DNA from 4 places in the Streptomyces incanus genome. Region 1 is predicted to be linked to each of the others. Evidence: riboswitches for the same ligand, from Rfam matches in the RefSeq annotation. Region 1 holds a riboswitch; each other region holds the start of a gene.
The links. Region 1 has a riboswitch for cyclic di-AMP ahead of ACFP2V_RS30395 (transglycosylase family protein). Riboswitches for the same ligand answer to the same signal wherever they lie in the genome.

Region 1 (2,194 bases):
CCGAACACGGAAAAGCCCCGCCCCGGCGCGTACGGGGGACACGCGCCGGGGCGGGGCAGGCACCCGTGGGGACGGGGCCAGGACCTGCGACTGCGACCTTATTACTTCAGGTGCAGCTGCTGGCCCGGGTAGATGAGGTCGGCATCCTCGACGATCCCGTCGTTCAGCTTGAACAGCTTGCCCCAGCCGCCCTTGACCTCGTGCTCCGAGGCGATCGAGCTGAGGGTGTCGCCCTTGACGACCTTGTACTCGCCGTCGCCCTTCTTGACCTTCTCGCCGGTCGGGGTCGTGACGGTCCTCTTGGCGGCCGGACGCTCGTCGGAGCGGGAGGCCTTCTGCTCGGCGGAACGCTCGGGAGCGGCCTTGGTGCTCTGCTCCTGGAGCTCCCGCTTCGGGGCCTCCTGCTTCGGAGCCTCCTGCGAGGAGCGGCTGCCCTGGTTGCCGGAACCCTGGTTGCCCGAGCCCTGGTTGCCCGAGCCCTCGGTGGAACCGCCACCGGCGTAGGCGGCGTTGGACAGGCCCCTGCCGCAGACCGGCCAGGCACCCTTGCCCTGGCCCGCGAGGACCTTCTCGGCGATCTCGATCTGCTGGGCCTTGCTGGCCTGGTCGGCGGTGCCGGCGTACGCCGTGCCGCCGTAGCCGGCCCAGGTGGAGGCGGAGAACTGCAGACCGCCGTAGTAGCCGTTGCCGGTGTTGATGGACCAGTTGCCGCCGGACTCGCACTGGGCGACGGCGTCCCACTCGGAGGCGGTGGCGGCGGAGGCGTTGCCGACCGCCATCAGCGGGGCGGCGACAGCGGCACCGGTGACGCCGGCGACGGCGATGACACGGGTGGCCTTGGACGGACGACGGTGCTTGCCCTTACCGGAAAACAGCATGGATGGATCCCCTCACCGACGCCTACGAGGTGAGCTGTCGGGTTCGGGCCGGTTGAGTTGCCCGTCCGCATCCCTCACGGGACGCGGCTTCACCCCAAGCCGCATCCGGCTTTCTCCACCGGATCCGGCGCCTACCTTGGGTCCCCCGCTCCTGCCTACGGCGCATGACGCGACGACTGTTCCCGTGCTGCCACTGGCAGGATTCGGCGTGGCGGCAGCCGGGGCCCGCGATGGCGAGCGGTCCTGACCGTAGCCACGCGTCCGGCGGATTATCAAAGACGATCAGGGCTTCTGAGACCTATCTCTCATCACCTTTAAATCGGACATTCTTCGCGAACTATGACCTCAACTGGCCCCGCCGAAGCGCTTTTTCGCATGCCGGTCCAACTGCCACCCAGTCACCGACCAGCCGGTGCCAAGCCACCGCCCAGCCCTGCCGCCCGGCCGGGAAAGGCCCGCACGCCCAGCTGCCGACCGGATGTCAGCCGTTGTCCGATTCGAACCCGAACGAAAGCGTCTGACCGGGAAGGATGAAGTTCGGGGCGGCCGCGCCCGCGCCCTCGTCCCCCCCGCCGTACTGGGCGAGCCATCCGCCGCCGAGGGCAAGGGAGTCGGAGACGGCCGAGGAACCGCTCCCGGAGCCCGCGCCGGAGTCGCTCGACGGGGACGAACTGTCAAGGCCGCGTGTGAAGCCGAGACCGCCGCGCGAGGCGTGCCGGCCGGAGGATCCGGCGTCACGGTCCTCACGCGCCTCTCCCTCGGCGCTGGCGCCGCGGTGACGGCCGCTGCCGGAGTCCTCGCCGTCGGCCGCTCCCGAAGCGTCGGCCTTCCGCTCGGACTTGTCCGATTCCTCCCCCTTGGCCGAGGCCGAGGCCGAAGGAGAGGGGGAGGCGGAGGAGGACGCACTGGGGCCGGCCGATCCGTCCTTCCCCCCCTCCTTCCCCTTCGCCTTGCCCTTCGCCTTGCCCTCCGTGGTGTCCTCCGTGTCCGCCGAGGAGCCGGAGGACTGCGACGGCGACGGGGTGACGGTGCCTTCGGAACCGGGCTTGGCCGACGAGCCGTCTTCCACACCGGTGTCCACGTCGAGCACGGACGAGTCCTGCTTCAGGCCCCCCAGCAGCCCGCAGGCTCTCCACGCGCCGACACCCTGGTCGGCGAGGATCTTCTCGGCCACCGCCAGCTGCTGGCCCCGGCTGGCCTGGTCGGCGCTGGTCGCGTAGTCGAGGCCGCCGTACTTCTCCCAGTCCTCCTGGGTCAGTTGCAGACCGCCGTAGTAGCCGTTGCCGGAGTTCTGGCTCCAGGAGCCGCCGGACTCG
Region 2 (2,194 bases), on a different contig from region 1:
CGACGCCGGCGCGGACCGGCTGCTGTGGTCGGTCACCCTGGACCGGGAACTGGCGGAGACCGCGCTCGGCAAGATCGAGGCCGAGGTCGGGGAGCTGTACGCCGCGGTCGACCAGGACGGGGTGGACGGACTCACCCTGATCGAGCCGGGCTATCTGATGCCGCACCCGACGCTGCCCGCGGTGCGGGTCGAACGGCGGGACGATCTGTGGGTCCGGCCGATCAGCAAGGTGCTGCTGCGCCATCCCCACCTGACCGACGACGAATTGGCGGCGACGGCCCGTTCGGCGGTCGGTTCGCTGGCCACGGTCACCATGTCGGGTCCGGGCACCGTGGAACTCCAGCCGTGCGGTGTCACCAAGGCGACCGGTCTCGCGCTGGCCGCCGAGCACCTGGGGCTGGAACCCGAGCGGACCATCGCCTTCGGCGACATGCCCAACGACATCCCGATGTTCGACTGGGCAGCCCACGGGGTCGCCATGGCCAACGCGCACCCCGAGCTCAAGGCGGTGGCCGACGAGGTCACCACGTCGAACGAGGACGACGGCGTGGCCGTCGTCCTCGAGCGGTTGTTCGGCGGAGCGGAGCCGTATGCGCCCCCACACATGCTGCCCCGCCCCAGGTCCGGGAGGATGTCCCGGTAGGCCTCGGTGCCGTCGGTGCCGTCGGTGTCCCGGTGTCCCGGCGTCCCGATGGGCCGGGGTGTCTCAGTAGGCGCCGAAGACCTTGTCGATGGAGCCGTAGCGGTCCGCCGCGTAGTTGCAGGCCGCCGTGATGTTCGCGACCGGGTCGAACGGGTCGAAGGCCGTGCCGGGCACGTGGTACGCCCGGAAGGTCGGGTCGATGACCTGGAGCAGGCCCTTCGACGGGGTGCCGAGCCTGGCGTTGGAGTCCCACAGGTTGATGGCCTGAGGGTTGCCGGACGACTCGCGCAGGATGTTGCGGTGGATGGAGTCGTAGCTGCCGGGGATGCCGTGCTGCGCCATGACGGACAGCGACTCGCGGATCCAGCCGTCGAGGTTGTCCGGGTACGCGGTCACGGTGCCGGAGGCGGGGGCGGACGTCGCGGCAGCGGCGGGCGCGGCGGAGGCGGCGGTGGCGCCGAACAGCGGGAGGGCGACCGCCGCGACGCCGGCGACGGCGAAGGAGCGGACGAGGCGGGAGCGGCCGAAGCGGTGGGGCAGACCCGATGCGGGCATGTCTGTGTTCCTCTCCTACGCCTGCGAGGTGAGCTGTCGGGTTCGGGCGGGAGAGTGCCCGGCCGTGCCCCTGCGGGCATGGCTTCACCCCGAGCCGTTCCGGGTGCGAACCGGTCCGGCGGCTTACCTGGGTCCCCCGCTCCTGCCGTGCGTGAGTTCATCGATGGGTGGCGCGGGCGGTGGCAGGATTCGGCGTCCGCCCGACTGGCCGGGAACGTATGCGAGTGCACTTGTCGAGAACAAGTGCGACCGTCATGGATCATGCCGATTGATCTTGTGTTGGGGCGTTTTGGGCACTTGACCCTTTGCGCATGCCAAGGGTCAACTCGCTCTCGGGGCAAGGGGGATCGCCGGTGGGCGCGAGGGATGGGCGTGCCGGGGTGCGCGTGACCTACTTCACTGGCCGCACCGCGTGGGCGCATTTGCCACCAGTGGGGATTTATTTGGTAATTGCGGCAAATCGGGCGCCTGGGCGGGCAGGATGGCCTGCGTGCCGGATCGCGTGCCGGATCATGGTTCGGATCGTGGTTCGGGATGCGGTCCGGGGCGCGGTCCGGGCGGCGGTCCGGATGGCGGTCCGGGCCGGGAGTGGATCGTGGTTCGGGTGCATCCCGAGTGCGGGTCGTCGCGCCTGAAAGGCGAGGAATATTCTTTATTACCAACTGATCAGAAACGATCTGATTGTGATCCGATATCGGAGGGTGCCGTGAGACGCCGTGCACGCGTGCGCAGGTGAGTCTGGGGAATGTGGGTGCTGGCGGTGATCGAAACATGACCGGATACGCTGACTCGAGTGATGTCAGCGACCTATCGACAAACTGTGCAAGACGTCTGAGCGCCAGTGGACACCAGCAGACAGGAGACCCCTCGTGACCGTCGTCGGGCCGTTCGGGCTGAGCGTGCGGGACCAGGCTCTGGAGGCCGACGTCCAGGCCGGAATGACGGCTGTCGAAGAAGGGCTGCTCGAGGCCACGAAGAGTGAGGTCCCCTTCATCA
Region 3 (2,194 bases), on a different contig from region 1:
TCCTGGGGCGTCAGGAAATCACGCGGACACCGAGGTGCACACGGAGGCCAGGGGGCACGTGCCCGGTCAGAGGTTCGCGCCGTGCGCGCGGAGGTACGCGACGGGGTCGATGTCGGAGCCGTACTCGGCGGTGGTGCGGACCTCGAAGTGCAGATGCGCGCCGGTGACGTTGCCGGTGGCGCCGGAGACACCGATCTGCTGCCCCGGGGTGACCTGCCGGCCCACCGAGACACCGACGGACGACAGGTGGCCGTACTGGGTGTACGTGCCGTCGTGCATCTTGATCACGACCTGGTTGCCGTAGGCGCCGCCCCAGCCGGCCTCGACGACGGTGCCCATGCCGACCGAGAGCACGGGGGTGCCGCTTGCGGCGTGGAAGTCGACACCGGTGTGGCTGCCAGAGGACCAGACGGCGCCGCCGGACAGGTAACCGGTCGAGACGTAGGAGCCCGCGATCGGGGACACCAAGGTGGTGAGGCGCTTGCGCTCGGCCTCCCGCGCGGCGCGCTCCTCGGCTTCGCGTGCCCTCTCGGCCTCGTCGGCCGCCCTCTCCCGCGCGGCTTCTTCGGCGGCTTCGCGGGCGGCGGCCTGGGCCGCCTCGCGTGCGGCCTCGTGCTGGGCGGCCGCCTGGGCGTCGACCTGGGCGGCGGCCTCGTCGCCCAGGGTGATCACGGGGGTGAGGCCGGTCTGTTCCGCAGCGGATTCGGCGGCGAGCGCCGGAGCCGTGAGGGAGCCGATGACACCGGTGGTGGTGAGGGCCGCGACGCCCGCCGCCCTGGCGGTGCCGCGGTGCACACGGCTGGGACGACGGTGCTTCCCGGGGGCGCGGGTGAACGCCATGTACAGGGTGGTCCTTTCCTTCCCTCTCGCCTACCGGGTTAGCTGACAGGTTCGGAGCAGGAAGGTCTCCTACGGGCCCCCTCGCGGCACGCGCGGGCGTCCGATTCACCTCAGGGACGGTTGGGTCCCCGGCTCCCCTGGCTCGCGCCGTACGGGGACTCGGCGATGACTGTCCGGTGCCGCGGGTGCGGCGCACTGCCCGACGAACAGACCGCATGACGCTAAGCGGGGCGTGTTTCAATTCCCAAACGAATCCCGGCTTTTGTAGCGCATCCCACAGGGCAGACGGGTATCTCCCGTTCCAATTCGGGCATAAGTGGACCCTGGTGACGTTCCCGTCACCAGGGTCACGCGCGTGTGCGCTTCGCCGGGGGACCGCCGACTGCCTCTCAGTGGTTTCCCGGCCTTTGACGGGCCGCCTACTCGGCGGCCACGACGGTGACTTCGCCGATGCCGAGCGCCTCGACGGGCTCCTTGATCTTCGCCGCGTCACCGACCAGGACGGTCACGAGACGGTCCACCGGGAAGGCGTTCACCACCGCCGCGGTCGCCTCCACGGTGCCGGTGGCGGCGAGCCGCCGGTACAGCTCGGCCTGGTAGTCGTCGGGCAGGTGCTGCTCCACCTGGTCGGCCAGGGTGCCGGCGACGGCTGCGGCGGTCTCGTACTTGAGCGGCGCCACACCCACCAGGTTCTGCACGGCGACGTCGCGCTCGGCGTCGGTGAGGCCCTCGGCGGCGAGGGTGCGCAGCACCGTCCACAGGTCCTGCAGGGCGGGGCCGGTGTTCGGGGTGTCGACGGATCCGCTGATGGCGAGCAGCGACGCGCCGGTGCCGTCCGGGGCGGACCTCAGAACCTGGGCGAACGACCGTACGCCGTAGGTGTAGCCCTTCTCCTCGCGCAGGACGCGGTCCAGCCGGGAGGTGAGGGTGCCGCCGAGGCAGTAGGCGCCGAGCACCTGCGCGGCCCACACACGGTCGTGCCGGTCCGCTCCGACACGGCCGATGAGCAGCTGCGTCTGCACGGCGCCGGGGCGGTCCACGATCACGACCCGGCCGGAGTCGTCGGCGACCACCGGCGGAACGGGCCGCGGCTGGGCGGACGATCCGGTCCAGGCACCGAGGGTGTCGCCGAGCAACTCGTCCAGGTCGGTGCCGGTGAGGTCGCCGACGACCACCGCGGTGGCGGTCGCGGGGCGGACGTGCTTCTCGTGGAAGGCGCGTACGGCCGTCGAGTCGATGCCGGCGACGGTCTCCTCGGTGCCCTGGCGCGGGCGGGACATGCGCGACGTCGCCGGGAACAGCTCCTTGGAGAGTTCCTTGGCCGCGCGGCGGGACGGGTTGGCCAGCTCGTGCG
Region 4 (2,194 bases), on a different contig from region 1:
CGGATCTCGAAGTGCAGGTGCGGGCCGGTCGAGTTGCCGGTGGAGCCCGAGAGGCCGACCTGCTGGCCGCCGCTCACGGTCTGGCCGGCGGAGACGGACAGCGAGGACAGGTGGGCGTACTGGGCGTAGTGGCCGTCGTTCAGCTTGATGACGACCTGGTTGCCGTACGAGCCGGCCCAGCCGGCGGAGACGACGGTGCCCGCGCCCACGGCCTTCAGGGAGGTGCCGGTCGGAACGGCGAAGTCGACACCGGTGTGGTAGCCGCTGGACCACATGCTGCCGGCCACCTTGTAGGCGGTGCCGAAGCTGCCGCCGGGCACCGGCGAGCTGTAACCGGAGGTGGTCGCGGCCTGGTTCGCGGTGGTCGAGCCGGAGGAGGACTTCGGTGCGGACCGCTCGGAGGCCTCCCCGGCCGTCGACGGCTTCGCCACGGAGGACGGAGCAGATGAAGGGGAGGAAGAGGGCTTCTCGGAAGAAGAGGACTTCTTCGGCGTGCCGGTCGCGGCGGCCTTGCCGTCGATCGAGAGCTTCAGACCGGGGTGGATGAGCGACGGGTCGCCGCCCACGGCCTCGCGGTTGTCGGAGTAGAGCTGCTTCCAGCCGCCGTCGACGTTCTCGGACTCGGCGATCTTCGCCAGGTAGTCGCCGCCCTTCACGATGTACGTGCGGGCGTCGCCGTTCTTGTTGCCGTCGGCCTTCACGCCGCCAGACGCCTTACCGGCGACGGAATACGACTGGACGGCCTTTTCCGGGGCGGTCTGCGAAGTGGCGGCGTTCGCTCCGGTGGCGCCGAGAAGCGGCAGGGCGAGTACGGCGCCACCGGTTCCGGCGACGGCGATGGAACGGGTCAAACGAAAAGCGCTGGGACGGCGGTGCTTACCCTTTGCGGACATGACGAATTCCTCTCCGGCGCCTACGAGGTGAGCTGTCGGGTGCGGACTGGAGATGCCCGGCCGCGCCGAAAGCGCGACTTAACCCCAAGCCGTTCCGGAGACCGGAACAGGCAGTCGTACCTGTGGGTCCCCCGCTCCTGCCATACGCGGGTCAGAGTGTGGAGGCTCCGGACAGCGGCAGGATTAGGCGTCCGTCCGGATCGATGGCGAACGTAGGCGATAGAGAAGCAAAGGGACAAGCGCGATCTTCCGAGCGAAGGCGCTTTTTCGTGATCCATTGACCTGAAAGCCGTCACCCAGAGTCGCCCCGGTATTTCGGCATCCCCCGAATCCCCTCGCGAAATACCGGAATTACGTGGACATGGCGACAGCACATCGTCACCTCTATGACGATGCTCACCATCCCATTCCCATCCCCCTTTCTATCGGGGCATGTTATGGCGAAGCTCCCCAAAGGGGCAGAATGCGCGAATAGGGAAATAGTGGACGATTCGGATGGATCGGGCCGGGGTCCGGCACGGGTCCGTCCGCGCCGGCGGCTCCACACCGGCAGCTCCACCGGGACAGCCCCGTCCCCGCTCCGACGGCCCCACCGCCAACTCATCGCCCCTGCCGGGCATGTCGTATCGTCGGGTGACACCCGCCGACGCCGACGCGCCGGCGGCGCAGAGTGGGAGAGGGGCCCCCGTGACGCAGCAGATCCCGTCGACCGAACCCGAGCTCACCGGTGTGCGCAATTTCCGTGATGTGGGCGGCCTGCCGACCGTCGACGGCCGCCGGGTGCGGCACGGGGTGCTGTTCCGCAGCGGCCACCTCGCGCACGCCACCGAGAAGGACGCCGCCTTCCTGTCCTCCCTGGGACTGCACACCGTCTTCGACTTCCGCAACGCGGCCGACCACAAGCTGGACGGGCGGGACATCGAACTGCCCGGCGTGCGCAATGTGAATCTGCCGCTGAGCGACCCGGCCGACGGCGCCGAGTTCTGGAGGATGGTCCGCGACGGGGACCTGGACCAGCTCCGCTCGATCCTCGCCGGCGACAAGGGGGCGGAGCGGATGATCGCCTCGTACCGCATGACGGTGAGGCAACGCACCGCCGAGCACTCCCGGGTGCTGATCTCGCTCGCCGCGGAGTGTGTGCCCGCGCTGATGCACTGCGCGGCGGGCAAGGACCGCGCGGGCCTGTCGGTGGCGGTGACGCTGCTCGCGCTGGGCGTGGAACGGGACGCGATCTTCGACGACTATCTGAAGTCCGGCGCCGCGCACCGCCGCTACAAAGTGCGCCGCAGCGGCACCTCCAC

Region 2: linked by a shared signal. The riboswitch ahead of ACFP2V_RS31285 (transglycosylase SLT domain-containing protein) and the one ahead of ACFP2V_RS30395 (transglycosylase family protein) in region 1 are both predicted to bind cyclic di-AMP.
Region 3: linked by a shared signal. The riboswitch ahead of ACFP2V_RS21885 (M23 family metallopeptidase) and the one ahead of ACFP2V_RS30395 (transglycosylase family protein) in region 1 are both predicted to bind cyclic di-AMP.
Region 4: linked by a shared signal. The riboswitch ahead of ACFP2V_RS28490 (M23 family metallopeptidase) and the one ahead of ACFP2V_RS30395 (transglycosylase family protein) in region 1 are both predicted to bind cyclic di-AMP.

The regions. Positions count from the first base shown of each region.
Region 1 is NZ_JBHSPC010000104.1:16,619-18,812, forward strand. It holds gene ACFP2V_RS30395 (transglycosylase family protein) at 102-878, opposite strand; cyclic di-AMP (ydaO/yuaA leader) riboswitch at 883-1,051, opposite strand; gene ACFP2V_RS30400 (transglycosylase family protein) at 1,360-2,194, opposite strand, start outside.
Region 2 is NZ_JBHSPC010000110.1:76,143-78,336, reverse strand. It holds gene ACFP2V_RS31290 (HAD family hydrolase) at 1-643, shown strand, start outside; gene ACFP2V_RS31285 (transglycosylase SLT domain-containing protein) at 707-1,198, opposite strand; cyclic di-AMP (ydaO/yuaA leader) riboswitch at 1,202-1,371, opposite strand; gene ACFP2V_RS31280 (polyprenyl synthetase family protein) at 2,068-2,194, shown strand, end outside.
Region 3 is NZ_JBHSPC010000070.1:8,828-11,021, forward strand. It holds gene ACFP2V_RS21885 (M23 family metallopeptidase) at 67-840, opposite strand; cyclic di-AMP (ydaO/yuaA leader) riboswitch at 853-1,015, opposite strand; gene ACFP2V_RS21890 (M16 family metallopeptidase) at 1,260-2,194, opposite strand, start outside.
Region 4 is NZ_JBHSPC010000097.1:4,550-6,743, reverse strand. It holds gene ACFP2V_RS28490 (M23 family metallopeptidase) at 1-893, opposite strand, end outside; cyclic di-AMP (ydaO/yuaA leader) riboswitch at 896-1,060, opposite strand; gene ACFP2V_RS28485 (tyrosine-protein phosphatase) at 1,581-2,194, shown strand, end outside.